DNA from 2 places in the Curtobacterium sp. MR_MD2014 genome. Region 2 is predicted to be linked to the other one. Evidence: predicted binding sites of a transcription regulator. Region 2 holds the regulator's gene; the other holds the start of a gene.
What was found. The regulator HspR, encoded in region 2, represses chaperone genes until heat shock. The targets are predictions, from matches to a motif close to AAGTTGAGTCNNNNNGACTCAACTT.

Region 1: the regulator HspR is predicted to act here: its motif matches at 1,726-1,750, upstream of NI26_RS00190 (Hsp20/alpha crystallin family protein).

The regions. Positions count from the first base shown of each region.
Region 1 is NZ_CP009755.1:25,410-41,089, reverse strand. It holds gene NI26_RS00205 (alpha/beta hydrolase) at 1-587, opposite strand, end outside; gene NI26_RS00200 (phenolic acid decarboxylase) at 587-1,114, opposite strand; gene NI26_RS00195 (MarR family winged helix-turn-helix transcriptional regulator) at 1,177-1,647, shown strand; gene NI26_RS00190 (Hsp20/alpha crystallin family protein) at 1,771-2,214, shown strand; gene NI26_RS00185 (hypothetical protein) at 2,229-2,543, shown strand; gene NI26_RS00180 (manganese catalase family protein) at 2,649-3,530, opposite strand; gene NI26_RS00175 (SDR family oxidoreductase) at 3,733-4,416, shown strand; gene NI26_RS00170 (sensor histidine kinase) at 4,623-5,960, shown strand; gene NI26_RS00165 (response regulator) at 5,957-6,628, shown strand; gene NI26_RS00160 (triose-phosphate isomerase family protein) at 6,641-7,402, opposite strand; gene NI26_RS00155 (ribose-5-phosphate isomerase) at 7,399-7,902, opposite strand; gene NI26_RS00150 (dihydroxyacetone kinase family protein) at 7,899-9,632, opposite strand; gene NI26_RS00145 (MFS transporter) at 9,629-11,017, opposite strand; gene NI26_RS00140 (SDR family NAD(P)-dependent oxidoreductase) at 11,091-11,852, opposite strand; gene NI26_RS00135 (3-hydroxyacyl-CoA dehydrogenase family protein) at 11,864-12,817, opposite strand; gene NI26_RS00130 (sugar phosphate isomerase/epimerase family protein) at 12,814-13,812, opposite strand; gene NI26_RS00125 (GntR family transcriptional regulator) at 13,903-14,619, opposite strand; gene NI26_RS00120 (matrixin family metalloprotease) at 14,714-15,680, opposite strand, start outside.
Region 2 is NZ_CP009755.1:452,315-467,994, reverse strand. It holds gene NI26_RS02300 (heparan-alpha-glucosaminide N-acetyltransferase domain-containing protein) at 65-1,252, shown strand; gene tatA (twin-arginine translocase TatA/TatE family subunit) at 1,354-1,644, opposite strand; gene NI26_RS02290 (sugar transferase) at 1,880-3,322, opposite strand; gene NI26_RS02285 (glycoside hydrolase family 2 protein) at 3,419-6,163, opposite strand; gene NI26_RS02280 (pilus assembly protein CpaE) at 6,482-6,880, shown strand; gene NI26_RS02275 (aldo/keto reductase) at 6,961-7,791, shown strand; gene NI26_RS02270 (hypothetical protein) at 7,944-10,040, shown strand; gene NI26_RS02265 (class I SAM-dependent methyltransferase) at 10,103-11,251, opposite strand; gene NI26_RS02260 (GntR family transcriptional regulator) at 11,397-12,053, shown strand; gene NI26_RS02255 (heat shock protein transcriptional repressor HspR) at 12,207-12,617, opposite strand; gene NI26_RS02250 (DnaJ C-terminal domain-containing protein) at 12,741-13,745, opposite strand; gene NI26_RS17115 (nucleotide exchange factor GrpE) at 13,769-14,458, opposite strand; gene dnaK (molecular chaperone DnaK) at 14,461-15,680, opposite strand, start outside.

The sequences.
Region 1 (15,680 bases), 430 kb from region 2:
CCGTACACGTCGAGGTCGTCCTGCACGTCGGCGATGAACGCGCCACCGAGGGGCATCCCGCCGAAGTCGAACCATCCGTGCTCGCGCACCGGGGCGAGCGGCTGCCCCTGGATCACGTCGTGCTCCGTGATGTCGTCCACGACGACGCCGGCGGGCGACCACAGCGTGAGCGTCCGGACGAGCGAGGGCTCCTGCGCCGCGGCGAGCGCCGACTCGACGGCCCCCAGGCTGTGCGCGACGACGTGCACGCCCTGCCCACGGTCGGCGGCGCGGATCATCGTGACGACCTGCTCCACCTCGTCACGGATGGTGATGTCCGCGAACTCCCCGTCACTGGCGCCCTGTCCGAGTCGGTCGTGACTGCGGACGACCGCGCCTCGGGCGACCAGGTGTCGTGCGGTCTGCACGAAGAGCTGGTGCCCGCCGAGCGCACTGTCGCTGAAGCCGTGCACGAGCAGCACGACGGGCGCATCCGCGGCCGCACCGTCCTGCGGCTCCCACTGCCATCCGCGGACCGTCCGACCGTGGTGGTCGAGCGTGGTCGGGGTGGTGCGGGGATCGGCGCCCCGCAGCGGCACGACGGACATCAGTTCGTCCGGTCCGCCCAGCCGGCCGGCAGGTCACCGGGAGCGGTGTCGATCACGGTCTCGTCGTCCGCGCCGACGTGCTCGAACAGCGTGATGTGCGCGAACTCCGGCACGACGTAGATCGGGTAGGTCGGACCCTCGTCGCGGAAGCGCTGCATGTCGTCCAGGTGGTCGTTCTGGAACAGCACGGTCTTCTGCCCGTCGAGCTCGATCCAGCGCGGGAAGAAGATCGTGCCGTGCAGGACGCGCTGCTCCGGGACGACGTTGACGACGACGCTGGTGCCGGTCGGCTCGTTCCAGGACACCTTGTAGACGCCGGGGGCGAGGGCGACGAGGTCGACGGTCTGGTCCTTCACCCAGCGACCGCCGACGTGGCCGGTGTGGATGCGGTAGTCGATGGTCGTCGCGTTCTTGACGTACATCTCGTACTGCCAGCCGTTGGCGTACGTGTAGACGAACCGGTGGCCGACGATGCCGGTGAGGTCCTGGGGCGGTTCGGGGTGCTCGACGGAGGTCTGCGTGCTCATGCGTCGAGTTTGCTCCCGAACTGGTTTTGTTGCAAACAAACCTCGCTGCTAGGTTGCCGTGTGTGCAGGGTACGGACGGACCGGGCGGCACGACGCAGGTCGCGCGCAGACTGAGCGACCGCATCGGCCCGTTCCGACGCGCCCTCCTCCGCACGTCGCGTGAGGTCGCCGACCTGCCGGACCTGCCCGACGCCCAGGTCGAGGTGATGCGGGCCCTGACGGGGACCACGACCACGCCCTCTGCCCTCGCCGGCCGGCTCGGACTGGCTCGCTCGACGGTGAGCAACCTCGTGTCGGCGATGGAGACCGCCGGGCTCCTCGAGCGACGACTGGCAGCGGGTGACGGACGCCGGACCGAACTCCGCCTGACACCCCTCGCCGAGGAACGACTCGCCGCCTACGACGACGCCTCGACCACCGTGCTCGTCGAGGCGCTCGACCGGCTGCCCCCCGAGGACCGAGCCGCGCTGGCCGCAGCGCTCCCCGCACTCGAGCACCTCCACCGCGAGATCGCGCACCGCGGCGACCACTGATCGTCGGCGACCCGGTGCTCCCAGCGCCCTCCGAGCGTTCTCTTGGCACTCCTGAGGGGAGAGTGCTAGAACATGACGCAGTTGAGTCGAAGGGACTCAACAAGGACGAAGGAGTTGATCTCGATGACGATGCAGTTCGACCCGTTCCGCGAGCTCGACCGACTCGCCGGCTCCCTGCTCGGTGCCGGCGCCGGTGCTCCCCGCTCGATGCCGATGGACCTGTACCGGACCGGCGACCACTACGTCCTCGACGTCGACCTGCCGGGCATCGACCCCGGATCGGTGGACGTGGACGTCGACGGCTCGGTGCTCACCATCCGCGCCGAGCGCACGCTCGGTGCCCCCGAGGGTTCGCAGTGGCTGACCCGCGAGCGCCAGCCGGGCACGTTCGTCCGGCAGCTGACGCTCGGCGACCACTTGGACACCGCGCGCATCAGTGCCGCCTACGACAACGGCGTGCTGAGCGTCACGATCCCGGTCAAGGAGTCCGCGAAGCCCCGGAAGATCGACGTCACCACCGGTGGCGGGGCGCAGCAGCTCGCGGTCGGCAGCGGTTCCACCGAGTAGTCCGGGGGCGTGCGGTGACGACGATCATCAACGCCTTCCTCGCCGTCGCGGTCGTGACGGGAGCGCTGGTCGCGACGAGCCTTGACCGTCGGGTGGCCGTGCTCCTCGGCGCGGCCGGCAGCACGGCGGGGAACTTCCTCACCTGGCTGGTCGCGCCCGGCGCGTGGGCACAGGTCCCGCTCGTCCCCTGGCTCGCCGCGGTTGCCGGCACGGTCGCGCTCATCGCACTCTGGAGCGCGACGCGCCTCTGGTCCGGCATCTTCGAGCCACCGCGCGCACCGCGCGACGACGACACCGCCGCGCTGGCGACGGTGGGCGTGGAGTCGTGACGGCGTGACCACGTGACGGACGGGAGGCGCGGTACCGGCTGGCACCGCGCCTCCCGTCCGTCTCCCGGTCGCGTCGGGTGCTGAGGCCGCGCGACCGGCGGACCGTCACTCCTTGTTGAGCTTGTCCTGCACGAGCCCGGCGGTCTTCTCGACCACGTTCGGCAGCTCCGTCGTGCCGTAGAACCGCACGTCCGGGTGCGTGGGCGGCGGCATCGGCACCGACGACGTGGGGCCGTCGTGGTAGGAGTACTCGCCCTTGCCGTCGAACGACGGGCCGCTCGCCCAGGGGCCGTCGCCGGCCTCCTTGCCGTCCGAGAAGTTGAGGTACTGGTAGCTGGACTCGGTGTGCTCCTTCGACTGCGGGAAGTTGCTCGGCACCGGGAAGCCCTCGACGCCCTGCTCGCGGAGCTCGGCCGCGGCGGTCGCCCACATGTTCTGGTGCATGGTGTCGCGGGCGATGAGGAACGAGAGCAGGTCCCGCACGCCGTGGTCGTCTGTCATGTGGTAGAGCCGGGCAGCCTGGACACGGCCCTGCATCTCGGCGTTCTCGTTGGCCGTGAAGTCCGCGAGCAGGTTGCCCGACGCGGTGATGTACGAACCCTGCCAGGGGTTGCCGTTGCTGTCGACCGGACGGGCGCCTGCACCCGCGACGATGGCGTGCTGCACGTCGGTCCCGCCGACGATCGCGGCCACGGTCGGGTCGTCCTGCAGCGCGTCCTCGGTGATGCCGAGCGGGCTCTTCTCGAGCAGCTGCGCGATCATCGTCGCGAGCATCTCGACGTGGCCCATCTCCTCGGCCCCGATGCCGAACACCATGTCGCGGTACTTGCCCGGGATGTGCATGTTCCACGCCTGGAACTGGTACTGCAGGGCGACGGAGATCTCGCCGTACTGACCCCCGAGCACCTCCTGCAGCTTGCGCGCGTACACCGCGTCGGGCTTGTCGGGGGTGGCCTTGAACTGGAGCTCCTGCTTGTGGAAGTACAACTCGTTCTCCTGTCTCGATGGTCGTCACGTCGTCGTGGTGCACGGCGGCGTGGCGGGGTCCGTCGTCGTGGCCGACGCTCCGCTCGGATGACTGGGCGGGCGTTCGGGGTGGACGGATCGCGCGGGTCCGTTGGCCGGATCGCGCGGACGACGTCCCGCTGCCCCCGGTCCGAGCGCGGGTGATCGGCCTAGCGTGTGGCGCATGGACCTCGAACTCACCGGCCGTGTCGCCCTCGTCGTCGGCGGACGGGGGTACATCGGCTCCGTCGTCGCCGAGACCCTGCGTCGCGAGGGCGCCCGGGTCGTCGTCGCGTCGCGGAACGCCGACGGGGACGACGCCGTGGCGATGGACACCGCGTCGCAGGAGTCGGTGGACGCCGGGGTCGCCCGTGTCCTCGACCAGCACGGACGCATCGACGTCCTCGTCGTCACCGCCGCGCCGGCGGCCGGGACCCTCGACCCGGAGCGTGCGTCGGACCCCGAGCAGGTCGCCGCGGCGATCGACGGCAAGGCACTGGGCTTCCTCCGGGTCGCGAACGCCGTGCTGCCCGTGCAGCGCGAGGCGGGCTTCGGCCGCGTCGTGGTGGTGAGCGGGCAGAACGCCTACCTGTCCGGCAACGTCACGACCTCGCTCCGGAACGCGGCGACGAGCATCATCGCGGGGAACCTGGCCGACCAGTCCGTCGGCACGGGGGTCACCGTGAACGTGGTGAACCCCGGTGCGGTGACGGACGAGCCCGCCAGGACGGTGCAGCCCGGGGCCGGTGGCGAGTCCAGCCCGCAGCAGATCGCCGACCTCGTCGCGTTCCTGTCGTCCCCGCGCTCGGTCGTCAGCGGGGAGTCGGTGTCGATCGGGCACCGCGTGCTGGGACAACTGACGATCTGACGGGTTCGTCCTGCAGGACGACCCCGTTCGTCCCTCCGCACGATGCCCGACGACCTGGTCGACCGACAGGCTCGGTGGCATGGAGAGCTCGACCAAGCACGTGATCGCCACCCTCGCCACCTGCGCGGCGATCATCGTCGTCACCGCGGTGGCCCTCGTCGCGATGTCCCCCGTGCCGTGAGCCCGCGTCGTGCGATGATCGAGCCGTGACGGACCGGCGCACGTTCCTCCGGCCGATGCGGACCCGGTCGGTCGTCGTCGACCTCCTCTGGGCGGGCCTCGCCGCGCTGGTGTCCGCCGCCCCGATCGACGTCGAGCTCGAGCACGCCAGCCCCCTCGCCGTCGTGATCGCCACCGTCGCCATCGCCGTCCGCCGCCTCTCGCCGAGCGCGGCGATGACCGCGACCGTCGCCCTGGGCGCGGTGCAGGTGGCCGGCGGCGAGCGACCGTCGTTGGTCGACCTCGCCATCGCCGTCGTCATCGGCACCGTCGCCGTCGTCGGGACGCGGTTCGAGGCCGTGCTGGCCGGTCTGCTCGCCGTGGTCGCCGGGGCTTCGGCGTCGATGTACCTCTCCACGACCGGTTACCGCTACGCACTACTGCTGAACGGGCCGCGTGACCAGGTCGTCCTCGTCCTGGCCGCCCCGGCACTCGTCCTGCTCTCCTTCTGGGCGGCGGGCCTCGCCGGTCGGGCGATCCGGTCACAGAACGCCGAGGCCGTCCGGCGTGCCGACGCCGAGGCGGCCGCCAGCCGGGCGGAGGCCGTGGCCAACCGTGCCGAGGCCGTGGCCACGCGCGCGGTCGACGAGGCCGAGGCGGAACGCATCCGTGCGGACATCGCCCGCGACGTGCACGACGTCGTCGGCCACTCGCTCGCGGTCATCATCGCGCAGGCGGACTCGGTGCCCTTCCTCGACGACGAGGCGCGGATCCGCGAGGTCAGCGCCACCATCGCCAGCACCGCCCGGAGCTCCCTGGTCGAGGTGCGACAGGTCCTCGGGCACATCGACGGGTCGGACACCGCGAGCGACCCGACGTCCTTCGAGGAGATCGTCCGCGGCATCCGCGACGCCGGGGTGGACGTCGAGCACGCCGTGCGCGGTGTCGCCCGACCGCTCGGCGCGGTGCACGGCACGGCTGCCCGCCGGGTCCTGCAGGAGATGCTCACGAACGCCCTCCGGCACGGGGCACCGGGCGGTGCCGTCGAGGTCCGGGAGACCTGGCGGTCCGCCGACCTCGTGCTCGAGGTGGAGAACGCCGTCCCGTCGGACGCGCTGCCGGTCGGGCCCGGGCTCGGGCTCGAGGAACTCGCCGCGGCGGCCACCGGCGGCGTCCCCGTCCGCGCGACCGCGACCGCAGGACAGCCGACCGCGACCGCCGAGCAGCCGACGGTCACGTCGACCCGTGGCTCCGGCCGGGGCCTGACCGGCATGCAGACCCGACTGACCACGATCGGCGGGTCGTTCGACGCCGCCGTGCTGGACGCCGTGTTCGTCGCGCGCGCCCGCATCCCGTTCGACGTCCGAGGGGGGACGACCCGATGACCGACCCGATCCGCATCCTGCTCACCGACGACCAGGCGCTCTTCCGGGCGGGCCTGCGCGTGGTGCTCGACGCGCAGCCCGACATGCAGGTGGTGGGCGAGGCCTCGGACGGCGCCGAGGCCCTCGACCGCGTCCGGGAGCTGCGGCCCGACGTCGTCCTGCTCGACATGCGCATGGCCGGGATGGACGGCGTCGAGACGGTGCGCCAGCTGTTCTCCGGCGCCGTCCCGGGGCCGCTCCCCCGCGTGGTGGTGCTCACGACGTTCGGCCTCGACCCCGCTGCCGCCACCGCGATCCGGCTCGGTGCGAGCGGGTTCCTGCTCAAGGACACGACACCGCCGTTCCTGTTCGCCGCGGTGCGGGCCGTGCACGAGGGCAGCTCGGTGATCGCCCCGAACGACCTGTCGCAGCTGTTCGGCGCCGACGTCGACCGAGCCCCTGCTCCCCAGCCCGAGGCGTTCCAGACCCTGACGGACCGGGAGCGCATCGTCTTCGGGTGGGCGTCCCGAGGGCTCTCGAACGCCGAGATCGCGGCGAAGGAGTTCGTCACCGAGTCGACCGTCAAGTCGCAGATCTCGAGCATCCTCGGCAAGCTCGAGCTCCGCGACCGGGTGCAGCTCGTGGTCTACGCGCACGACCACGGCCTGGCGGGCGCCCGGGAGGGGTGACCGGCGACCCGGTCAGGAGGCCAGGGCCGCCGCCTCGTCGAGCACCGCACCGACCGCCGCGGGTTCGTGCGCGAAGCGCCCGAGGAACACTCCGCCGATCCGTCCGCGTCCCCGGGTGAGCAGCCCCGGTCCGGCGCTGCCGCCGTAGACCACCCGCGACCCCGCGAACGCCGGCCGGGCCGCCAGGGACTGCTCGATCCCCTCGAGGACCCCGACGACGTGCTCGTGCGGCGCCGGCTCGGCGGCGCCGATCGCCCACACGGGCTCGTACGCCACGGTGACCCGTCCGGTCGTCCCGGCCTCCGCGGCCACCGCCAGCGCCCGGTCGAGCTGCCCGGTGACCTCCGCCACGGCCTCCGCACGGGAGGCGCGGACAGCTTCGCCGACGCACACCAGCGGTTCGAGGTGGTGCCGGAAGGCCGCGTGCACCTTGCGCGCGACGACCTCGTCCGTCTCGTGGAACCGGGAGCGCCGCTCGGCGTGCCCGATCTCGACGAGGTCGACGCCGATCTCGCGGAGCTCGGCGCCGGACACCTCGCCGGTGGACGCGCCCTCGTCCGACGCCGACAGGTCCTGCGCGGCGAGCCGGATGCCCGACCCGGCGAGCAGCTCGCGCACCGGGACGAGCGCGGGGAAGGTCGGCGCGACGAAGAGCTCCACCGCGCCGGCGGCGACCGCGGGGTGCCGCCGGGCGATGTCCGCCACCGCGCTCGCCCACGAGAGCGTCTGCGCGTGCGAGAAGTACATCTTCAGCGACACCCCGACGATCGTCATGCGCCCGGGTCCGTCCCGTCCCCAGGGGCGTCGGTGCCGACCGGCGCGGAGCCGTCGTAGCCGCAGATCGCGGCGACCTTCTCCGCGCTCGCGCTCGACGGGTCGAACGTGTACCCGAGCCACTCCTTCGCCATCCGCCGGGCGACCTCGACACCGATCACGCGCTGGCCCATGCAGAGCACCTGGGCGTCGTTCGACAGCACCGACCGCTCGACGCTGAACGAATCGTGCGCCGTGACGGCCCGGATGCCGGGCACCTTGTTCGCGCTGATCGCGACGCCGAGCCCGGTGCCGCAGACCAGGATCGCCCGGTCGGCCTCGCCGTCCGCGACCATCCGGGCGGCATCGACGGCGACGTGCGGGTACGCCGTGTGGCCGTCCGCGTCGACGCCCACGTCGACCACGCTGGCCACGCGGTCGTCGGCCTCGAGGTCCCGCTTGATGACCTCCTTGTAGTCGAAGCCCGCGTCGTCCGAGCCCACCACCAGTCGTAGCGTCATGCGTCCACTCCTTCCTCGTCGATCGTCGCCGTCAGGGTCTCGACGACGAGCGCGAAGGACACCGCGCCCGGGTCGGGGGTCCCGACGGCCTGTTCCGCGTGCGTCCGCGCGCGGCCCTTCCGCGGCAGCAGGTCCGCGCTGGCGTCCGCTGCCCGGCGGGCGGCGTCCACCGCCGTCCGCCACGCGGTGTCCAGGGCATCGCCGGCCTCGAGCCGGCGCCGCAGTTCCTCGTCGAAGGGGACGAGGGCGTCCACCATCGTCTTGTCGCCGGGCACCGCCCCGAAGGCCAGGACCGCCTCGGTGGCGGCCCGCACCGCGTCCGCGACCGTCGCCGACGTCGGACGCGCGTCGTCCCCGACGACGCGACCCAGCGCCTCCAGGGCGGCACCCCAGATCGCACCGGACGTCCCGCCTGCCCGGTCGGACCAGGCGTCGCCCGCGACCCGCAGGAGCGTCCCCGCTCCCGCGCCCCGAGCGAGCGCGTCCGCGGCGGCGGTGTCCGCCGCGTGCGACCCGCGCTGCATCCCGATGCCGTGGTCGCCGTCCCCCGCGACCTGGTCGATGCGGCCCAGTTCGTCCGCGTGGTCGTCGAGCACCGCGCGCACGGCGCTGATGCCCGCTGCGATGCGACCGGCCGCGGCACGCGAGTCGTCGCCCGCCGGACCGATCACGATGCCCTCCTCGTCGGCGGCGACCACGTCGTCGGCGACCCGCTCCTGCGGGACCGCCCCGCCCTTGCGGAAGGCGGGCGTGTCCGCGGGTGCCGACCACAGCTCCTCGAGCTCGTCGTCGAGCCAGAACAGCGTCAGCGAGACCCCGGCCATGTCGAAGCTCGTGACGAGCTCGCCCACCTCCGGCTCCACGATCACGACACCGGCGTCCCGGAGCCGTCGCTGCACCGAGCCGTAGACGACGAAGAGCTCCTCGTACTTCACGCTGCCGAGTCCGTTGAGCACCGGGACCACCCGGGCGCCCTCGACCGTGACGCCCGCGGGCACCTCGTCGAGCAGCCGTTCGACGAGCAGCGCCGCCAGACCGTCGGCGCTCGGCACGTCGGTCTCGTCGATGCCGCGTTCGCCGTGGATGCCCATGCCGATCGCCATCCGTCCCTCGGGCACCTCGAACAGGGGCTCCTCGGCACCGGGCAGCGAGCAGCCCGAGAACGCGACGCCGAAGCTCCGGGTCCGATCGTTCGCGCGGGCCGCCACGGCGGTGACGTCGTCGAGCGGGCGTCCCTGCTCGGCCGCGGCCCCGGCGACCTTGAACACGCAGAGGTCGCCCGCGATCCCGCGCCGGTCGGCCTCGGCACCGGCCGGGGCGGACACGACGTCGTCGGTCACCCGGACCGTGCGGACGGGGATGCCCTCGTCCTCGAGCGTGCGGGCCGCGGCGTCGAAGTTCAGCACGTCGCCGGCGTAGTTGCCGTAGCTGAGCAGCACGCCGCCACCGTGCTCGGCGGCACGGCAGACCGCGGCGACCTGCTGCGCGGACGGGCTGGCGAACAGGTTCCCCATCGCCGCGCCGGCGGCCAGCCCGTGCCCGACGAGACCGCCGAACGCCGGGTAGTGCCCCGAGCCGCCGCCGATCACGACGGCGACCGTGCCGTCCGGACTGGTGGTCGCGCGGGCGACACCGCCGTGCACCCTGCGGACCCACCGCTCGTTCGCCGCGACGAAGCCGTCGGTGGCCTCGTCGGCGAAGGCTGCCGGGTCGTTGTACAACCGGGTCATCGCGTCGTCCCCTTCGTCGAGGTGGTGGCCACGTGCGAGGTGTCGAGCAGCTCGTCGGCCTTCGCGCCCCGGAAGAACCTGGTGCAGGAGATCATCACGGCGGCGACGAACGCCAGGACGCCGAGCGACACGATGCCGAAGGCCCCGCTGTCGGTCGGGACCGCCTCGTTGATCGCGGTGCGCATGATCGGGGCGACGAAGCCACCGAGGTTGCCGAGCGAGTTGATCAGGCCGATGCCCGCGGCCGCCGCCGCACCGGTGAGGAACGCCGTCGGGTAGGCCCAGGTGATCGGGCCGACCGCCAGGAAGCTCGCGACGGCGAGGGTGATGAACAGGATGCCGAGGACCGGCTGGCCGTTCGCACCCGCCCACGCCGACCCGAGGATGGACAGCCCGGTCGTGATGTAGAACATCGTCCCCCAGCGGCGGCGACGACCCACGGTGTCGGCCTTCGACCCGACGAGGTAGCAGGCGACCAGGCCGACGAGCCACGGGATCGCCGCGACGAGGCCGACCTGCCAGCCGACGTCCTGCCCGAGCAGCGACGACACCTGCTGCGGCAGGTAGAACGTCGTGCCGTACACGGCGACCTGCAGGCAGAAGTAGATGATCGTGAAGTACCAGACGCGGCCGCTCGCCATCGCCTTCCAGATGCCCTCCGGGCCGTCCTCGGTGCGGGCGGTGTCCTCACGGTCCATCGCCGCGGTGAGCGACTGCTTCTCCCCCGGTTCCAGCCACTTCGCCTGCTGCGGGCTGTTCGTCAGGAAGAACAGCGCCGCGACGCCGGCCAGCACCGCGAGGATGCCCTCGCCGAAGAACATGACCTGCCAGCCGTGGAACGGGGTGACCTGGTCACCGACGCTGATGAGCCCGCCGGACAGCGGTGCGCCGATCATCTGCGAGAACGGCTGCGCGAGGTAGAAGATCGCGAACATCCGCACGCGGACCTTGTTCGGGAACCACTCGGACAGGTACATGATCACGCCCGGGAACAGTCCCGCCTCGGTCACACCGAGCAGGAAGCGCAGGACGATGAACATCGTGTCGTTCGTCGTGAACGAGAACAGTGCGGCGACGATGCCCCACGTGACGGCGATCCGGGCGAGCCAGAAGCGCGCCCCGAAGCGCTTGAGCAGCAGGTTGGACGGGATCTCGAAGATCGCGTAGCCGATGAAGAAGATGCCGGCGCCGAGGGCGAAGGCCGCGTCGGAGATGTTCCGGTCGACGCTCAGGGCCTCCTCGGCGAAGCCGACGTTGGTGCGGTCGAGGAAGGCGACGAAGTACAGGATGACCAGCATCGGCATGAGGTGCTTGGTCGCCTTGGCGATCGCGGACCTCAGTGCCGGGTCGTGGGTGGACCCCAGGGCGGGGCTGCTTGCGGACACGAATCGCTCCTTCGCGATCATGAGTGGTCGTTCTGGTGGTCGGAGCCGTCGGCTCCGGTGCGTGCCGTCGGGTTCAGTGCATGTAGAGGCCGCCGTCGACGTTCAGGGTCTGACCCGTCACGAACCCGGCGTCGGCGCTGACGAGGTAGGCGACCGCGGCGGCGACGTCCCGCGGCGTGCCGATGCGCGGCATGACACCGTCGGCAGCCATCTCGGCCTTGCGCTCCTCGGAGAGGGTGCCGCCCATGATGTCGGTGTCGATCGGGCCGGGCGCGATGGCGTTCACCGTCACGCCGTGCTGCCCGAGCTCGCGGGCCATCCCGCGGGTGAGGCCGATCACGCCGGCCTTCGCGACCGAGTACGGCGTCTTGCTGAACGTCCCGCCGCCGCGCTGCGCGGAGACCGACGACAGGTTGACGATGCGGCCGTACCCGTTCCGCACCATCGACTCGGCTGCCCGGAGACCGGCGAAGTGCACCCCGTCGAGGTTGATGCTCAGCACCCGGTGCCACTCCCCCTCGGGCAGGTCGAGGTAGGCGTGCGCCGACGAGACACCCGCGAGGTTCACGAGTGCCGCGATCGGCGGGAGCCCGGCCTCGATGGTGTCGAAGGCGGCCCGGACGGCGGCCTCGTCGGCGACGTCCGCGCCCGCGCCGACGGCCTGCACGCCGTGCTGCTCGCGGAGTTCGGCGGCGACGGCCTCGCTCGCGGCCTGGTCGAGGTCGACGATCCCCACGTTCCAGCCCTGCTCGGCCAGGTGGTGGGCGGTCGCACGGCCGATGCCGCGCGGGGACGCCGCGCCGGTGAGGACGACGGTCTGCTGCTCGTTGCGCATCGCGTGCTCCTTCAGTGGATCGGGGCCGGGCCGAGCTCGTCGAGGAGCTCCTGCATGGCGACGTAGGCCCTGTTCCGGTAGGCGACGAGCTCCGGCGTGCGGTCGGCGGGCACGTCGAGGTAGCCCGATCCGGTCTTCGTGCCGAGCTCGCCGGCGTCGACGTGCTGCTGCAGCGTCGGCGGGGTGGCGAAGCGCTCGGGCCAGCGGGTCTGCAGCGACTCGAAGCAGAACGCGTAGACGTCGAGTCCCGCCATGTCCGCGATCGCGAACGGGCCGAAGAAGGGCAGGCGGAACCCGAAGGTCGTCCGGACGATCGTGTCGATGTCGTCGGGGCTGGCGATGCCCTCGTCCGCGATCTTCGATGCTTCCTCGAACAGGGCGTACTGCAGGCGGTTCAGCACGAACCCGGTCGAGTCCTGCACCCGTGCGGACTGCTTGCCGGTCGCCGCGACGACTGCTTCGCCGACGGTGACGGCGTGCTCGCCGGTGGTGGGGTGCGGGATGAGCTCGACACCGGGGATGAACGGCGCCGGGTTCGAGAAGTGCACGCCGAGGAAGCGCTCCGGACCGGTGACGGCCTCGGCGAGGCTCTCGATGAGGATCGTCGACGTGTTCGAGCCGATGACGGCGTCGGGTCGGGCGGCGGCGCTGATCCGACGCAGGGTCTCGTGCTTGATCGCGAGCTTCTCGGGGACCGCCTCCTCGATGAAGTCGGCGTCCGCGACGGCGGCCTCGATCGACTCGGCGGCACTGAGGTGCGCGGTGACCCGCGCGACGGCGTCCTCCGGGAACAGGCCGTCGGCGACGAACTGGCCCGTCTCGCGGATCAGCCGCTCGAGGTTCTGCTGCGCGATCTCGGCCGAGACGTCGGCGATGCGGACGGTGTGACCGGCGAGGGCGAGGACCTGGGCGATCCCGCCGCCCATGTACCCGGACCCGACGACGGCGATGTCGAGGGTGCTCATCGGACTGCTCCTCCGTGCTTCGTGCCGATGCTCGTCGTGGCGAGCACCGACCGGATGTACTGCTGGTTGGTGGCGCAGACGCCGAGGCTGTCCCCGCCGTACTGCTCGGTCATGACGATCCCGCGGAAGCCGTCGGCGACCGCGTCCCGGAGGACCTGGCGGTAGTTGATGAGCCCGGTCTCCATCGTGCTCGGCGCACTCGTCGCCCAGCTGCCGTCGCCCGCCTCGTCGCGCGTGTAGTTCTTCACGTGCAGGTAGTTCGTGTGGGGCATCGTCTTCGCGAAGAGCTCCCGCCAGTCCTCGACCGGACGGTGCAGGCGGACGAGGTTCGCCACGTCGGCGTTGAGACCGACGGTGTCGAGCCCGATCTCCTCGACGAGCCGGACCGCGCTGTCCGCGGTGCCGAGGTAGGTGTCCTCGTACAGTTCGAGGGCCATCGGCAGGCCGACGCTCGCCGCGTGCTCCCCGAGTTCGCGGAGGCGTCGGACGGCCGCGTCCCACACGTCGGGGTCCTCGGGGTCCTTCGGCCCGGGAGCCGTCCAGAACCAGAGCGCGCGCTGCTGGGCCTCCGAGAACGGCTGGTGCAGTCCGGTCGAGAACACCTGCATGCCCCACTCGGCCGCCGCGTCGATCGTGCGGTGGGCGTAGGCGAGGTTCTCCTCCTCGTGCCCGGGCTGGATCACGCTCCGACGCTGCAGGTGCACCGACGGGATCCCCACGCCGTGGGCCGCCGCGACCGCGAAGAGCTCGTCGCGCCGGGACCGTTCGAGGTCCGCGGGGCGGATGTGGCTGTCGGCCAGCTCGGCGAGCGAGAAGCCCGCTGCGGCGATCTGGGCGAACACGTCGTCCCACACCTCGACGGGGGCGTCGTGGAAGGCGGTGCCGTCCCGGGTGACCCGGTCGAAGCCGTGCAGGCAGACGGCGATCGGCCACGTCCGGTCGGTCCAGCTGTCCGGGTCCCAGTCCTGCTCGACCCAGTCCTGCAGTGTGCTCACGGAGTGCTCCCTTGCATCACGCGGTTCGTCCTTGAACCTCTTTCCTATAGGAAAGATACTCGCGCTGAGTCAGAGCGCAACCCCGTTCCGTCAGGCGGAGTGTGACGCGTCGGCCCGGGAGCGCACCCGCACCGCGTCGATGTGGTGCCGCATCGCCGCCACGGCCGTGGGCGCGTCCACGGCGAGGGCATCGAGGACCGCACGGTGCTCGGCGACCGCCCGCTCGGTGTCGTCGTCCCCGCCCTCGACGATCTGCCGCATGCGGTGCACCCGCGTCGTGATGATCGCGGACATCTCCTCGAGGAAGGGGTTCCTCGTCGCGTCGAACACGAGCTGGTGGAACCGCCAGTCGGAGCGGAAGAACCGGGCCATCAGCTCCTCGGACGCACGGCGGGCGCCGACCCGGGCGACCTCGGCGGCCACGGCCTCCTGCTCGGCGAGCGCCGCAGCGAGCCGCTCCCGCAGCACGTCCACGTCCCCGCGTGCCGCGAGCTCGACCGCCCCGCTCTCGACGATGAGCCGCGCGTCGAACAGCGCCTCGAGCTGGTCGCCGGCGAGCGGCGGCGCGACGCGGTACCCCTTGTTGGCCTCGCGCGTGACCAGGCCGGTCCGCTCGAGCTGCACGAGGGCCTCGCGCACCGGGGTCGGGGAGACGCCGAGCGTCCGGGCGAGACCGTCGATCGACAGGCGCATCCCGGGCTCGACGTCGTGCCCCATGAGCACCTCGAGCACCCGGTCGTACACGCGGTCGCGCAACCCGATCTGGGTGATCCGCGCGGAGCCGAAGCCCGGCATCGTGCTCGTCATGCGGTCGATCCTAGAGAGTGCAGGGTCCCGCGACCTGCGCGTCCCGCGGCGGCGGTGGCCGGTGTGCGCCGGCGCCTGGCACCGGTGGCGATCGTCAGTACCGGGCGTCGATGCCCAGGGCGTCCCCGAGCCCGAGGCTGCGCTGGGCGACGTCGCACGGCGCGGCCGCGGGCTTCATGACGAGGGCCGACGAGGCTGCGGTGTGCCCGAGGCCGTACGCGTGCCCCCACTCGTGCGTCGCGACGCCGCGCAGGTCGTACCGGTTCCCGGAGCACGTCGCCGTCGACGACCACGCGTACCGGGTCGAGTAGCGCTGGTCCGCCTCGACCGCGATGCCGTCCTGCGACCACACGCACGTGGTCGCGAGCGTGCCCGCGGGCAGGGAGCCCCAGCCGGTGACGCTCCGACGGTCGGGGTCGCCGCAGCCCCCGGTGCTCGAGACCGCGGGGGTCCTCGCCGTCGTGCTGACCCAGGTGTTCGCGGCACTCGACGTGATCGAGCGCCCGCAGGTCCCGAGCCGTCCGCTCCACGCCGTCGCACCCGCGCGGATCGCCACGCGGTCCGCCGCCTTCGCTCCCGTCGGGTTCGACCACCACCGGACGTCCCTCGTCCAGCGGTACGCCAGGAGCGTGTAGGACCGGTCCGTGCAGCTCGAGGCCGCCGATCCGGTGCCGGTCGTGGCCGCACCCGCACCGGCGTCGTGCCCGGCGGCGACGCGGCCCTCGCGCAGTGCGAGCACCCGCCGGACGGCAGCAGGGGCGCCGGACCAGCGGCCGTCGATCGCCACGGCGATGCCTGCCGCGCCGGTGTTCGTCACCGAGGCGTCCCCGGGGTCACCACCGGTCGTCGTCGCCACGGGCAGCGCCGTCACCGTCGTGCCGGCGTCGGGCACCGCGAAGACGCGACCGTCGGGGAGCACGACCGAGCCGGACGCGACGACGCAGCCACCGGACAGCTCGGCGACCGTGATCCGGTCACCGCGGCACGACGGCGCGGCGTGCGCGGGGGCGACCCCGACGCTGGTGGTGACGACCGCGACGAGCGCGGTCCCGAGTGCGACC
Region 2 (15,680 bases):
CTCGTCGGAGTGATCCGGCGACCGGTTGCGCCGACGAAACAGCGCGCTCGCGAGCATCGTCGACATGCAACATGTCAACGCCCCCACTCGTCCACGTCTCGCCGGCCTCGACGCCGCTCGCGGGCTCGCCGTCCTCGGCATGTTCGCCGCCCACGTCGGAGCGGCGGACACGCTCTTCGACTGGACGGATCCGTCGAGCTGGCCCGACCTCGTGAACGGTCGCTCCTCGGTCCTGTTCGCGCTCTGCGCCGGGGCCTCCCTGGTCCTGCTCACCACAGGTCCGGGGCCGGCCGGTCGGGTCCGCGACCGACGGCACGTCCTCGCCCGTGCCGCGACGCTCCTGGCGATCGGCGGGCTCCTGACCCTGGTGCCCGGAGGCGTGCTCGTCATCCTGCCGACCTACGCCGTGCTGTTCGTCGCCGCGCTGCCGTTCCTGCGGCTCCGGCTCCGCTGGGTCGTCCTCGCCGCCGTGCTCGCCCTCGTGGTCGGTCCCGTGCTCGCCCTCGTCGGACAGGCCGTCGTCGAGATGACCGGCGGCAGCAGCACCGCGGGGCTGCTCTTCACCGGGTACCCCGCCGTGTCGTGGTTCGGGGTCGTCCTCGCGGGCGTGCTCGTGGCTCGACTCGGGCTCGACCGCGCCGACGTCCTGCGCCGGGTGCTCCTGGTGGGTGTCGGGCTCGCCGCGACCGGGTACGGAGCCGCGATCGGCACCGCACTCGGCATCACGGGACCGGTCGGGACGATGATCCCCGTCGGCGGAGGCGGGGACAGCGGCAGCGGCAGCGGCAGCGGCTCCGCGCCGGTGGCGCCCGCCGTCCCGGAGGGCGGCCCCGGCATCGTCGCCCAGAACCCGCCCTTCCCACGGATCGACTGGGCACGCCTGCTCGACGTCACCCCGCACGCCGGGTCGACCTTCGAGCTCGTCGGAGCCCTCGGCATCGCCCTCGCAGTGCTGGCTGCGCTCGGGCTCCTCGGTCGGTACGCCCCGACGGTCCTGCTCCCGCTCAGCGCCGTCGGCCGTCTCGCGCTGACGCTCTACTGCGCGCACGTCCTGGCCATCGGCGTCTGGTCGCGATCGGGCGAACCGGACCCGCTGCCGGCACTCGGCGGGTGGGGGCCCTTCGTCGTCCTCCTCGTGGCCGCCGTCGTCGCCGCACTGCTCGTCCACCGCTCCGGGCGTCGGGGTCCCCTCGAGGCGCTCACCCGACGTGCCGCCCGAGCACTCGACGATCCACCGACCACGACGTCCTGACGTCGAGCAGGACCAGGGCCGGAGCAGGACGTCGCCCGAACGCCGAAGCCCCCGCGACCAGAGTGGTCGCGGGGGCTGCCGACAGGACGGGGCTGGGTGTCCTAGTTCTTGGGCTCGGCGGTCGAGTGCACGTCGGGCTGCACCGAGGGGCCGGGGTTGACGACGGGCTGCGCGGTCGGCTGCGCCGTGTTCTGCACGGTCGGACCGGTCGTCGCCGTGTTCACGGTGCCGTCGTCGTTCTTCTTCTTGTCGTCGCCCATCTCCTTCTTGAAGATGTTGATCGACTGGCCCAGGCCCTTGGCGAGCGCCGGGAGCTTGGTCGCACCGAACAGCAGGATGATGATCCCGAGGATGATCAGCAGGTGGATCCCCGTCAGGTTTCCGAGCATCATGTCTCCTTGTTCTGGGTCTGGCGACGCCCGTCCGGTCATCGTCGACCGGGAGGGCGGAAGTCCGTCGTCCGATCATCGTAACCCGCACCCGACCGGAAGCCCAGGCGGGAGCCGGAACGGACACCGTTCGCACAGGCTGCACCGGACGACATGGCAGCACCCCCGGAGGCCGCTGCTCTCCGGGGGTGCGCCGTTCCGGCCGCGGGTCAAGGCGCGGCCGGGGTCGGTGGGGCGGCTAGTAGGCGCCGCGGGACCGCAGGACGGACGGGATCGTCCTGGCGAGGATCACGAGGTCGTGCACGAACGACCAGTTCTCGACGTAGTGCAGGTCGAGCCGCACGCCCTCGACCCAGTCGAGGTCGGATCGACCACTGACCTGCCACAGTCCGGTCATGCCGGGCGTGACGAGCAGGCGCCGGTCGGCGAAGTCCTCGTACACCGCGACCTCACTCGGCAGCGCGGGGCGGGGGCCGACGAGGCTCATCGACCCCGTGAGGACGTTCCACAGCTGCGGCAGCTCGTCGAGCGACGTCCGACGAAGGAACGCACCGACCCGCGTCACACGAGGGTCCCGCTGGAGCTTGAACAGGGGCCCGGAGCCCTCGTTGGCAGTGGCGAGTTCGGCGATCCGGGCCTCGGCGTCGACGCACATCGTGCGGAACTTCAGGATGGAGAACTCCTGCCCGCCTCGGCCGACCCGGCGCTGCAGGAAGAACACCGGGCCTCCGTCGTCGAGCCGGATGACGACGGCGATCGCCGCGAGCAGCGGCGCGAGCACGACCAGGCCGACGGCGGACCCGACCACGTCGAGCAGACGCTTTCCCCGACGGCACCCGTAGTCGGGCGTCTCGACGTGCATGAGCGGCAAGCCGTCCACGGGTCGCTCGTGGACACGACCCGACGCGATGTCGGCCAGCGGCGAGGAGACGACGAGTTCGACGCCACGCTCCTCGAGCTGCCAGCCGAGACGGCGCAGGCGCTCGTGGCCGCCGCGGATCGCACCGGCGACCACGACGGCGGCGACCCCGGTCGACGTCGCGACGTCGAGCACGTCGTCGATCCCGCCGACGACCTGCGAGGCGTCATCGCCGAGGGTGACCTGCGTGCCGAGGTCGGCGCAATCGGTGACCACGGCGGCGACCCGGTAGCCCGCGGCAGGGGTGGCGACGATGCGTCGTCCGACGTAGCGGACGTCGTCCAGGTCGCCGACGAGCAGGACGTCGAGCAGCTGCCGCCCCTGGACCCGGCGCCGGGCGATGACCGTGCGGACGGCCTTGCGCCCGAGCGCGAGCAGGACCAGGCCGAGCGGGAACGCGATCGCCACGTACCCCCGCGCGATGTCGAGACGGACCGCGTAGGCGATCACGGCGACTGCTGCGGCGGCGGCGAGGCTCGCGGTCACGAGCCGTCGGTACTCCTCACCACCGACGCCGGCGATGCGGGGGTCGCGCGTCCGGAAGCCGGAGAGCAGGGCAGTCCAGAGCACGATGATCGCGGGGGCCGTCACGACCTCGGTCCAGCCGGGGCTGGTCGCGAGGGAGGGCCCCTCCCACGGGAACCGGAGGGCGTGCGCGACGCCGAACGCGACGACGAGCAGCCCGAGGTCGAGCGCGCCGACGACGAGCGAGAACCGGTGCGATGCTCCTGCAGGGACACCCCGTCGAGGCGTGCTCGTCATCGGCCGACGCACTGCGAGCGACATCCAGCACCTCCGGACGATGGCCGGCAGGGGCGTTCCCTGCCGGGTCCGGTGACACCGGACCCGGCCAGTATATCAGTGCGGAGTGTGAGGTGTCGCGGGCAGCACAGCGTCCGTGAGCGACCAGAGCGCCGCGCCCTCCGTCAGGCGAGCAGCCTCGGCGTCGGACAGCCCGCGGACCCGGAAGCCCACGCGCTCCCCCGGCAGCAGCGTCATGAAGCCGCGGTCGACGGTGCCGGTCGGCGCGATGCGGTCCGGCTGCACGAGCAGGTCCCGCACGAGCGACTCGGCCTCGACGACCAGGTGGTGTCCGTCACCGTCGGCCGCGGGGGCGACCGTCGTGCGGTACCGCGCCGGCTCCCACTGCACGTCCTTGTCCGGCGACGCGGTCCAGACCGCACGACGCCAGTCCATGTCCGCCACGACGAGCTCACGCGTCGGGTCGTCCAGGACGCCGACCGACTCGGGCAGGTCGACGACGGCGACGCCGGCCTCCGACAGCCGGACGGGCAGCGTGACCTCGGCGAGGATCCTGCCGGACACGTGCATGCGCCGGACCCGCACCACGCTGTCGCGACCGCCGCGGGAGGACCGCACCGCGATCTCGACGGGCGAGTGTCCGAACGACCCGGGCGACACCCCGAGCGACAGCGTGTCGACGAGCCCCCCGGACTCGGAGGCGCCGTCGGCGGTACCGGCGCTCGCGGCGGTCCCGGCCGCCCCGTCGAGGGGAGCCGACGTGCCGACGTGGTCCGCGCCTCCAGGCCGGTCTCCGGACGACGTCGGAACCGCGTCGTCGTCAGCGGACGGACGCACGACGGGCCGGATCGCCAGCAGGACGTCGTCGTACAGCCGACGCAGCTCGTGGGCGAGCGGCTTGAGCCGCCCGGCGGAGTCGATCGCGGACCACGATGCCACCGGCCAGAGGTCGTTGAGCTGCCAGACGACGACCCCGGTGTTCCGCGGCCAGTGCGTCCGCCAGTGCTCGACGCCGGTCGCGACGGCCCGCGTCTGCTGCAGCTGCGTCAGGTAGTGCCAGCGGTCGAACTCGGCCGGATCGACGACGCCGAAGCGCGGCTCGATCCCCCGTGCCAGCTTGCCCATGCCGTCGTCGGCCTTCTGGTGGTGCACGACACCGGGCGAGTCCACGCGCAGCGGCTCGTCCGTGACCGCGTCGCGGAGGGTGCGCCAGGCGGGCGGCGCCTGCCACCCGAACTCGGACACGAACCGCGGGACGGAGTCGCGGTAGTGGTCGTCGGACAGCCGGTTCCAGACGTCCCACGAGTGGTGCGTCTCGTGGTCGACGTCGTTCGCGGGCAGGGTCTCGGAACCCGACCAGGGCGAGGCCACCGTGTAGAAGCGCGACGGGTCGACCGCGTCGACGATCGTCGGGAGGAGGTCGAGGTAGTAGTCGAGTCCCCAGCCACGGTCGCCGAGCTCCTCGGCCCAGCCGTCCGCGTCGTGCAACCAGATGTTCTCGTTGTTGCCGTTCCAGACCACGAGCGACGGGTGGCCGGCCAGGCGTGCGACGTTGTCCCGGGCCTCGGCGACGACCTCGCTGCGGATCGGCTCGATCTCGGGGTAGGCCGCGCAGGCGAACGCGAAGTCCTGCCAGACGAGCAGACCGAGCTCGTCGCAGACGTCGTAGAAGTCGTCGGACTCGTAGACCCCGCCGCCCCACACGCGGACGAGGTTCACGCCGAGGTCCGCGGCGACGCCGAGCCGGTCCGCCGTCCGCGCGCGGTCCACCCGCGACACGATGACGTCGTCCGGGATCCAGTTCACGCCGCGGACGTCGATGACGGTGCTGTTCACCACGACGGTGAAGGGCTTGCCGACCGCGTCGTCCGCGGTGTCGATCCGGGCCGAGCGGAAGCCCGTCTTCGCCGTCCGGCGGTCCAGGACCTCGCCGTCGACGGTCTGCAGCTCGACGGTCACGTCGTAGCGGGGCTGCTCGCCGTAGCCGCGCGGCCACCAGCGCCGCACCTCGGGCACGCGCACCGTGACGACGGTCTCGTCGTCCTTCGGGGTCAGCTGCGCCCGGGAGCGCTGTCGGGTCGTCCCGCCGTCCACGGTCGGGCCGGCGACCGTGACGACGAGCACGAGGTCGTCGTCCTCACCGTCCTGGTCGAGGTCGTTCATCCCGGACCGCTCGACCCGCACGTGCGCGTCGAGGACGCCCTCGCCGGCCTCGACGTCGACCAGCGGCTTCACCTCGGCGAGCCGCGCCGTGGACCAGCGCTCGATCGCGACCGGACGCCACGGACCGCTCGTCACCGCGGTCAGGCCCCAGTCCCAGCCGAAGTTCGACGCCTGCTTGCGGATGTACGGGAACGGTTCGTCGTACGGTCCCGGCATCGAGCCGGCGCGTGCGGCGACCCGGCCGGCCTCGCGGTACGGCGACTCGAAGAGCAGCTCGAGCTCGCGGTCGCCCGCGGCACCCGGGACGTCGTTGAGGTCGAACCGGTACCGCCGGTGCATGTTGCGGGTGGTGCCGACGACCACGCCGTCGAGGCTCAGCTCGGCGACCGTGTCGAGCCCCTCGCACACCAGGTCGACGCGCTCGTGGCCCCGAGGTGCGACGTCCACCGTCCGCCGGTAGGCCCAGTCGGCCCGGCCGACCCACTTCGCGCCGTCCTCGTTGCGGTCGACGGTCGGGTCCGCGACGATCCCCTCGCGTTCGAGGTCCGTGTGCACCTGACCCGGCACCGTGGCGGGGATCGTGCGACCCGTGATCCCGGCCGGTGCCCCGGTCGGCACCTGGTCGCCGGCGATCGCCACGGTCCAGTCGTCGCGGAGTTCCTCGCGCTCGAGGGTCATGCGGGTCCTTTGCTGGGCGGACGGGGAGGGCGGACAGGACCCGGCGGCGGCTCGTGGCCGCCCCGGCACCGTGACACCGGCCGGCGGTCGTGCCCGTGGTCGCGTGAGCGGCCGGGAGGCACGGCACCGGTCGCCCAGGCGTCGTCGCGTCCGCGCGCGCGGACGAGTGCTCGTCGCGCGCGGGGGTGCTCGGCGATGCTAGTACGTCGACCTTGCCGGCGACCACGTCCACGACGACGGACCGCGCGACGCGTCCTGACGGCGTCGGGCCCCGTCGGGTCGCGTCCGCCCTCCGGCCCTGCGTGGCAGGGTGGTGCGGTGATCACCGTCGAACTCGCCCGGTCGCTGCGCGACGCCGGACTCCGCTGGCACCCGGGGACGGGCGACCGGTTCGTCATCGACAAGCCCGGGGTCGACGACGACGTCTACACCGTCTCCGAGATGACGGTGGAGCGGCACGACCACCCCAGCGGCACCTCGCTCGGCTTCAACGGGACGACGGAGTGGGCGCTCGACTCGGTCGAGGCGTCCGAGTCGCTCTGGCTCCCGCGGGAGGACCAGCTGCGCGACCTGCTCGGACCGGCGTTCGTGTCGCTCGCCGCCGGGTTCGTCGTCACGGCGACGATCGACGGGGTCGCCCGGGAGTTCCGGAGCGACGACCCGGCTGTGGCGTACGGGGACGCCCTGCTCGCGTACATCACGGCCGCGCTCGCCTGAGCGGTCCGGTTCCCGCGCGCAGCGCGCCCGACTGAGTGTTGCCGGAATGCCTCCTGGGGGCGCTTTGGTTGCATGGTGACATGACCGTTCCGAACATCACCCTGAACGACGGCAAGACCATCCCGCAGCTCGGCTTCGGCGTCTTCCAGATCGAGCCCGAGAACACGAAGGAAGCGACCCTCACCGCACTCGAGGTCGGCTACCGCCACATCGACACCGCCGAGATGTACGGCAACGAGAAGGAGGTCGGGGAGGCCATCGAGGCGTCCGGCATCCCGCGCGAGGAGATCTTCGTCACGTCGAAGCTCAACAACGGCTTCCACGACCCGGCCCTCGCCGCCGAGAACGGCAAGAAGTCGGCCGACCTGCTCGGCGGGTACACGGACCTCTTCCTCATCCACTGGCCGCTGCCGACCGTGACGGACTTCGTCCCGACCTGGAAGGCGATGGAGGAGCTCTACCACGCCGGCACCGCCCGCTCGATCGGCGTGAGCAACTTCCAGGCGCACCACCTCAACCGCCTGGCCGCCGAGACGACGATCACCCCGGCCGTCAACCAGATCGAGGTGCACCCGTACCTCGTGCAGGACGAGCTCCGCGCATACGGCACCGAGCACGGCATCGCCACCGAGGCCTGGTCCCCGATCGCTCAGGGCCTCGTGCTCGACGACGAGACCATCACCCGCATCGCCGGCGCCACGGGCAAGACCCCGGCGCAGGTCGTCCTCCGCTGGCACATCCAGCGCGGCGACATCGTCTTCCCGAAGTCGGTCACGCGCTCGCGGGTCGAGGAGAACTTCGCGATCTTCGACTTCGAGCTCTCCGACGACGACATGACGGCGATCACGTCGCTCGACAAGGGCCACCGCACGGGCCCGGACCCCGACACGTTCGACTACGTCCCCGCCTGATCCGAGGTCACGTCGACGAAGCGCCCCGCCACCGGCGGGGCGCTTCGTCGTGCACGGGGTATCGCTCACACCCGGAATAGTTTCAGTATGCGAAATACAACATGGGTGCTCGTCCGCGCTGTCACTGGCACGGATCCCACCGAAAGGAACCCATGCGCAAGATCACCCGTGCCGCCACCGGGGCGGCACTCGGACTCGTCCTCACCTCGTCGGGTTTCGTCGTCGCGACGGCCGCCAACGCGGCACCCGACCTCCCGACGATCCCGGGCGCGACGCACGAGCGACCCATCGCCGACAGCTTCACCGGCATCAACGAGGTCCAGGGGGCGCGGAGCACCGGCGAGCGCGACGGGCTCAGCGTCTTCGAAGCGAGCCGCGCGACCCCGTCCGTCGCGGTCACGAGCTCGGTCTCGAAGGGCTCGCTCAAGGTCGTCGACCAGCAGGGCCACCTGCTCTGCACCGGGCACAACACCCCGGCGAACCAGCACCTGTACACCTGCGACCTCGCCGTCCTGCCGTCGGGTCCGCAGGTCATCACCGCCGCGGTCGTCAAGGCGGACGGGCACCACAGCGCTCCGGACCAGGCGCAGCTCGACGCCTACGCCGCCGACCCGGTCGTCTCGTCCGTCGACCGGAAGGGCGACGACCTGGTCGTCCGCGGCACCGCGAACCGCGACGTGCGCGTCGAGGCATCGCTCGACCGGGGGTCGATCGTGGCGAGCGCCCCGACCGGCGCCGACGGCCGCTTCGAGATCACGATCCCGGGCGGTGCCGCCGCCGAGCAGGCCGCGCTCCGCGCCGTGAACGACGTGATCCCGGCCAGCACCCCGAACCACGACCTGTTCGCCGTGAGCAACTGGGCCCCGGTCGACACCGGCAGCACGCAGCCCGGCGACGGCGAGCAGCCCGGCGACGGCCAGCAGGGCGGCGGCGAGCAGCCGGGTGCCGGTCAGGGCGACGGCCAGCAGGGCGGCGGCGAGCAGCCGGGTGCCGGTCAGGGTGACGGCCAGCAGGGCGGCGGGGAGCAGCCCGGCGAGGGGCAGTCCCCGGTCGAGGCCGTGACGAACCTGCACGACGGCGACGAGGTCCGCACCTCGCAGCCGACGTTCGAGGGCACCGCCCGTCCCGGCGGCTCGGTGAGCATCGGCGGCATCACCGGCCCGGCGCTCGGCGTCGCCACCGCCGACGAGCACGGGCACTGGTCCACGAAGCTCGAGGGCTCCCTCTACAAGGGCGAGAACCGGGTCGTCGTCCGCTTCCAGCAGGCGAACGGCGACTGGGTCGAGCGCCAGCGACTCGACATCACCTACACGCCGAAGTCCTCGACGTTCGAGCCGGCCCTGGCGAGCGGATCGACCGTCCACGAGGCACGTCCCGCCATCTCCGGCTCCGGCGTCCGCGCCTACAGCCCGGTGGACCTGGAGGACGCGAACGGCCGCACCTACGCGTCGGGGCGTGCGAACGCCGACGGCGAGTTCACGCTGGCCTTCTCCCGCGACCTGCACGAGGGCGAGAACGACCTGCACTTCCTCTTCGAGAGCCGTACGGGCGCCTGGACCAGCTCGGCCTACGTCCTCACGTACTCGGCGCCCGGCGAGGGCACCGAGCAGCCGGGTGAGGGCACCGAGCAGCCCGGCGACGGCAGCGGCACCGAGCAGCCCGGCGAGGGCACCGAGCAGCCCGGCGACGGCAGCGGCACCGAGGAGCCCGGCGACGGCAGCGGCACCGAGGAGCCGGGTGACGGCGCGTCCGACACCGCGTTCGCCGTCGACTCGACCCGCATCAGCGACAGCCAGGTCGCCGTGGACGTCCTCGGCCCGAAGGGCACCGAGGTGACCGTCGCGGCCAACGGCAAGACCAAGACGGTGACCCTCGGCGACGAGGAAGCGGCGCAGGTCGTCGTGACCGCTCCGAAGAAGCTCACCACGGTCGTCACCGCGACCGCGACGATCGACGGCGAGCAGGTCGAGCGCACGCTCACGATCGGCAACGGCGACCACGCCGCCGACCAGCTCGAGGCCCAGGTCACGAGCACCAGCGCCCTCTTCGGCACCGCGCAGATCACCGTGTGGGGCCTCCCCACCGGCATCGCCGGCCTGCAGGCCCACGAGGGCGAGCAGCAGCTCGCCGCGGGCGCGATCAAGGCCGACGGCGAGGGCAAGCTCTCCCTGTCCGGTCTCGCGAAGGGTGACCACGTGATCACCGTGACCGCCGGCGGCAAGCAGACCCAGGTGTCCGTGCACATCTGAGCCCGACCGCTCGCGCACGACGGCCCCGTCACCACGGTGACGGGGCCGTCGTCGTCCCCGCCTCAGTCGGCCCGGCGCGAGGCCGTCACCGTGAACTTCGCGGTCCGGACGACCTGTCGGGTCGGTCCGACGAGCCGCTCGAGCATGGGTCGGTACCGCAGGTGCGAGTTCCAGACGCACCACAGTTCACCGCCGGCCTGGAGGATCGTGGCCGCGTTGCGGAACATCGCCTCGGCCGCGTCGGTGCTCACCGTGGTGCCCTCGTGGAAGGGCGGGTTGCAGAGCACGAGCTTCGCAGACCCCTCGTCGAGCTCGTCGCCCGCGTCCGACCGGACGACCGTCACCCGGTCCGCGACGCCGTTCGCCACCGCCGTCGCCCGCGTCGACGCCACGGCGATCGCCGAGACGTCGGTCGCGACCACCTTGACGGCCGGGCGGCGGCGCGCCAGAGCAGTCGCGATGACGCCGTTCCCGCACCCGAGGTCGACGGCGACCCGCGCCGACGGGACGGCGTCGTCCATGACGTCGAGCAGCACCCGGGTGCCCTGGTCGAGCGACGTCCCCGCGAAGACGCCGCCGTGCGCGACGAGCGTCATCCCGAGCTCGTCGACGTGCACGGACCGCGGCCAGGGGTTCGTCGCGTCCGCGCGCACCGCCGTCGCACGGAGCGGGTCCTGCGCGATGAGCAGCCGCGACTTGCCGCGACCCCGTGACGCGGTGACCTCGCCGAAGTACCGGCGCAGGACGTCGTTCTGCGACAGGTTCATGTGCTTCGAGACCCCGCCGCAGAGCAGGACCACGTCGGGCGCCGCCCAGCGGGCGACGGCGCGTGCGAGTTCGTCGAGCCGGTCGTTCGACTTCGACAGCCGGAGGAGCACCAGGCGGACGTCGCGGAAGGCCTGCTCGAGCGTCTCGGTCAGCACGAAGCCGCTCCGGCCGAAGGTGCCGGCGTTCGCCTGCAGCGCCCGCACCCCGACGAGCGAGTCCTGCACGACCCGGACGCCCGACGCGCCGTGCACGGTCATGGCTCCGAGGGTCAGCACCCCGTACCGGTCGTCGACGACGGCGACCTCACCGGGCTGCCGGAGCGCGTCCCCGTGCACGTGCGGTGCCTCGTCGAGCATGAAGCGGTCGGTGCCGTCGATCGCGACGAGGTCGGGCTCGTCCCTGACCGGGGAGCGCCGGAAGTGGTCGGCGAAGTCGAATGGCACGGCCCCAGGGTACTCAGACGACGGTGCGGAGCCGCGCCGGTGCGCACGGCAGCGGTATATCACCGGTGCCGGTGGTATCCCAAGCCCCTACGCTCGGAGGAGACCGTTGCGCGACGAGCAACGGCAGGACGAGCGAGAGGGGCCGATGTTCGCTTCGCCAGACGCCGGCCGGCGTCCCCGCCTGCGGGACCAGGCGCGGGAACGCCTGCGGACCGAGATCATGAGCGGGGCGCTCGCCCCGGGGACCCTGCTCGACGACGAACAGCTCGCGCTCCGGCTCCGGTGCTCCCGGACGCCGGTGCGGGAAGCACTGTCGGACCTCGGGCACCTCGGTCTCGTCGAGTTCCGGCCGAACCGGTACACGCGCGTCACGGTCCCGCGCCGCGACGAACTCATCCCGACGCTGCAGACGCTCGGACTGCTCTTCGGGGGCGTCGTCCGCACCACGATCGGCGACCTCGGGGACCGCGACCGCGCCGCGCTCTTCCGGCGCATCGGGCTCGTGCTCGACTGCATGGCGATGCCCACGTGGCAGTGGGGTTCGGACGCGATCACCCCGGTCTACCGGACCTTCCTCGCGGCGTGCGACAACCCCCTCCTCGTGGCGGCCCTGAGCGGGACCCTCGACGGCCTGACGTACCGCCTGCGGCACGACGACATCCGGAGCGCACTGCCCTGGGAGCACATCCGGAACGGCCTCGTCGCGCTCCGCGTCGCGGTCGACTGCCGCGACGGACGGCTCGCGGAGCGGGCGACCTGGACGGTCCACCTGCTCCCCGACCCCGACCGTGGGCGGTCCTGACGTGTGCGCGTCCTGCATCCGCTCGGTCATCGACACGGCCCGGGCGCACCGTCCCGGTCGCTGCTCCCCCGAGGACGACCGCCCGTCGCTCCCCCGCTGCACCGCTGTCGACGGTGTTCGCCGCGACCTCTTCGGCCCGCCGGTCGACTGACCTCAGCGCTGGGGGCGGTACAGCACGACCGCGGTGTTCCGCTGCGGTCGCATGCCCGCGCGCAGCGGGACTGCAGCGCCGGTGGTTGTCGCCGCGAAGACACGGGCGCCCGGGCGCGCGATGAGCTGATCGGCGAGCGCCCGCTCCAGCTCGCGCACGCGGTCGCGGAGCACCAGGTTCTCGTTCTCGAGGTCGAGCACCCGCCGGATCCCCTCCAGCGACACCCCCTCGGACCCGAGTCGCGCGATCTCGCGCAGCTGCGCGACGTCGCGCATCGAGTAGCGGCGCGAGCCACCGCGGGTGCGGCCCGGCACGACCAGGCCGAGCCGGTCGTACTGCCGCAGCGTCTGCGGGTGCATCTCGGCGAGCTCCGCCGCCACCGCGATCGCGAGGACGGGCGAGTTCTCGTCCATGTCGGTCATGGCTGGTTCCTTTCCGTCGTCCTCGTGGTGCAGAACCAGCCTGGAGGCCCGGTGCGGCTTCCTGACGGAGCCGCGCCGAGCCTCCAGGCCGGTTGTCGTGCTGGTTGCGCAGCGCTAGCTGCGCGCCTTGGCGAGGAGGTCCTCGCGGGGGTCCTCGTCGGGCAGGACGGCGCGGAGGGCCTCGACGGCCTCGCGCTGCTTGTCCGACAGGTGCGACGGCACCGCGACCTGCACGGTGGCGAGCAGGTCACCGGTGCCGCTCTTGGTCGTGACCCCGCGTCCCTTGACGCGCAGGACGCGGCCGGACGGCGTGCCGGGGGCGACCTTGAGCTTGACGGGCTCGCCGCCGAGCGTCGGCACCTGGATCGTCGCGCCGAGCGCCGCCTCGACGAACGTCACGGGGACGTCCACGCGGAGGTGCTGCCCGTCGCGCTCGAAGACCGGGTGCTTGCGGACGGAGACGCTGACGACCAGGTCGCCGGCCTCTCCGCCGTCCGGACTCGGCTCGCCGCGCCCGCGCAGGCGGATCTTCTGCCCGTCAGCGACGCCCGCGGGGATGCGGACGTTCACCGGTCGGCCGTTGCCCTGCGAGAGCTTGACGGTGTCACCGGCGATCGCGGTGGTGAAGTCGAGCGTCGTCGACGCCGTGACGTCGCGGCCCTTGGTCGGACCACCGAAGCCGCGGAAGCCGCCGGACGACTGCCCGAAGCCCTGACCGCCGCCGAACATTCCGCCGAGGATGTCCTCGAAGCCGCCGGCACCACCGCGGGTACCGCCCTGGCCGAAGCGGACACGCTGCCCGCCCTGCTGGCCGAACATCCCGCCGAAGACGTCCTCGAACCCGCCGCCCTGGCCCGGGCCACCCGCGGTGAAGCGGGCGCCCGAACCCATGGCGCGGACCTGGTCGTACTCGGCGCGCTGCTCCTTGTCGGAGAGCACCGAGTAGGCCTCGCTGATCTCCTTGAAGCGGGACTCGGCGGCAGCGTCACCCGGGTTGGAGTCCGGGTGGTACTGCCGTGCGAGCTTCCGGTAGGTCTTCTTCAGCTCAGCGTCGCTCGCCGTCTTGTCGACGCCGAGGACCTTGTAGAAGTCCTTGTCGAACCAGTCCTGACTGGCCATGAATCCCTACCTCCTGCCGTTGCTCAGGCCGGGACCGCGACGGCGACCTTGGCCGCACGGAGCACGCGGTCGCCGAGCTTGTAGCCCGGCTCCACGACGTCCGCCACGGTCTGGTCGGTCGCACCCGGCGTGGGCAGCTGCACGATCGCCTCGTGCACGTTCGGGTCGAAGAGCTCGCCCTTCTCGCCGATCTGCACCAGCTTGAACTTCTCGAAGCCGCCGCGGATCTTCTGCCCGATGACCTGCATGGGGCCCTCGGTCAGGTCGCCGTGGGCCTCGGCGCGGGTCAGGTCGTCCAGGGCCGGCAGCAGGGCGCGGACGACCTCGGCGATGACGGCGTCGCGGTTCGCCTCGCGGTCGCGCTCGACGCGCTTCCGGAAGTTCACCAGCTCGGCCTGCGCGCGGAGCATGTCGGCGCGCATGTCGGCGACGAGGTCACGGTCGGCCTGCGACAGCTTGTCCTCTTCCATGCCGCGGGCCGCGTCGTCGAGCAGGGCCTGGTCCTCCGGGGAGAGGTCGCTGGCCTCGTCGGCACCCGCCTGGTCGCCCGTCGCCTGGTCGGCCTGCGGGCCGCCGGCGGCGGGGCCGTCCGTGGGGATCTCCACGTCCGGCCCCTCCGCCTCGATGAGGTCCTCGGGCTCCTGCGCGTTGGTGGCGTCGCCCTCGACCTGGGGCTCGTCCTCGTTCGGCACGTTGTCCTTGGGGTCCGTCATCGTTACTTCTTGTCCTTGTCGTCCTCGTCGTCCACGACCTCGGCGTCGACGATGTCCTCGTCGTCCTGCTGGGGCTGGTCAGCGGTCGGCTGCTCGCCACCGGCCGCGGCGGCCGCGTCCTGCTGGGCGTAGATGGCCTGGCCGAGCTTGCCCTGCGACTCGTTGAGCTTGTCGAAGGCGGTCTTCACGGCCTCGTCGTCGTCACCCGCGAGGGCCGACTTGAGGGAATCGACGTCAGCCTGCACCTCGGACTTGACGTCCGCGGGGAGCTTGTCGTCGTTCTCCTTGATGAGCTTCTCGATCGAGTAGACGAGCTGCTCGGCCTGGTTGCGACGCTCATTGGCCTCGCGGCGGGCCTTGTCCTCGGCGGCGTGCTCCTCGGCCTCGCGCACCATGCGCTCGATGTCCTCCTTCGGCAGCGACGAGCCGCCGGAGATGACCATCGACTGCTCCTTGCCGGTGCCCTTGTCCTTCGCGGACACGTGCACGATGCCGTTGGCGTCGATGTCGAAGGTGACCTCGACCTGCGGCACGCCGCGGGGAGCCGGGGCGATGCCGGTGAGCTCGAAGGTGCCGAGCGGCTTGTTGTCACGGGTGAACTCGCGCTCGCCTTGGAAGACCTGGATCGCGACCGACGGCTGGTTGTCGTCGGCGGTCGTGAAGGTCTCGCTGCGCTTGGTCGGGATCGCGGTGTTGCGGTCGATGAGCTTCGTCATCAGGCCGCCCTTGGTCTCGATGCCGAGGGACAGCGGCGTGACGTCGATGAGCAGGACGTCCTTGCGCTCGCCCTTCAGGACACCGGCCTGCAGGGCGGCGCCGACGGCGACGACCTCGTCCGGGTTGACGCCCTGGTTCGGCTGCTTGCCGCCGGTCAGGCTCTTGACGACCTCGGCCACGGCGGGCATGCGGGTCGAACCACCGACGAGCACCACGTGCGCGATGTCGTTGACCGAGACACCCGCCTCCTTGATGACGTCGTTGAAGGGCTTCTTCGTGCGGTCGAGCAGGTCGGAGGTCATCTGCTCGAACTGCGCGCGCGAGATGGTCTCGTCGAGGTTCAGCGGGCCCTCGGCGGTCAGCGTCAGGTACGGGAGCTGGATGTTCGCCGACATCTGCGACGAGAGCTCCTTCTTGGCCTGCTCAGCCGCTTCCTTCAGGCGCTGCTTCGCGATCTTGTCCGTGGACAGGTCGACGCCGTGCTCGTCCTTGAACTTCTTGACGA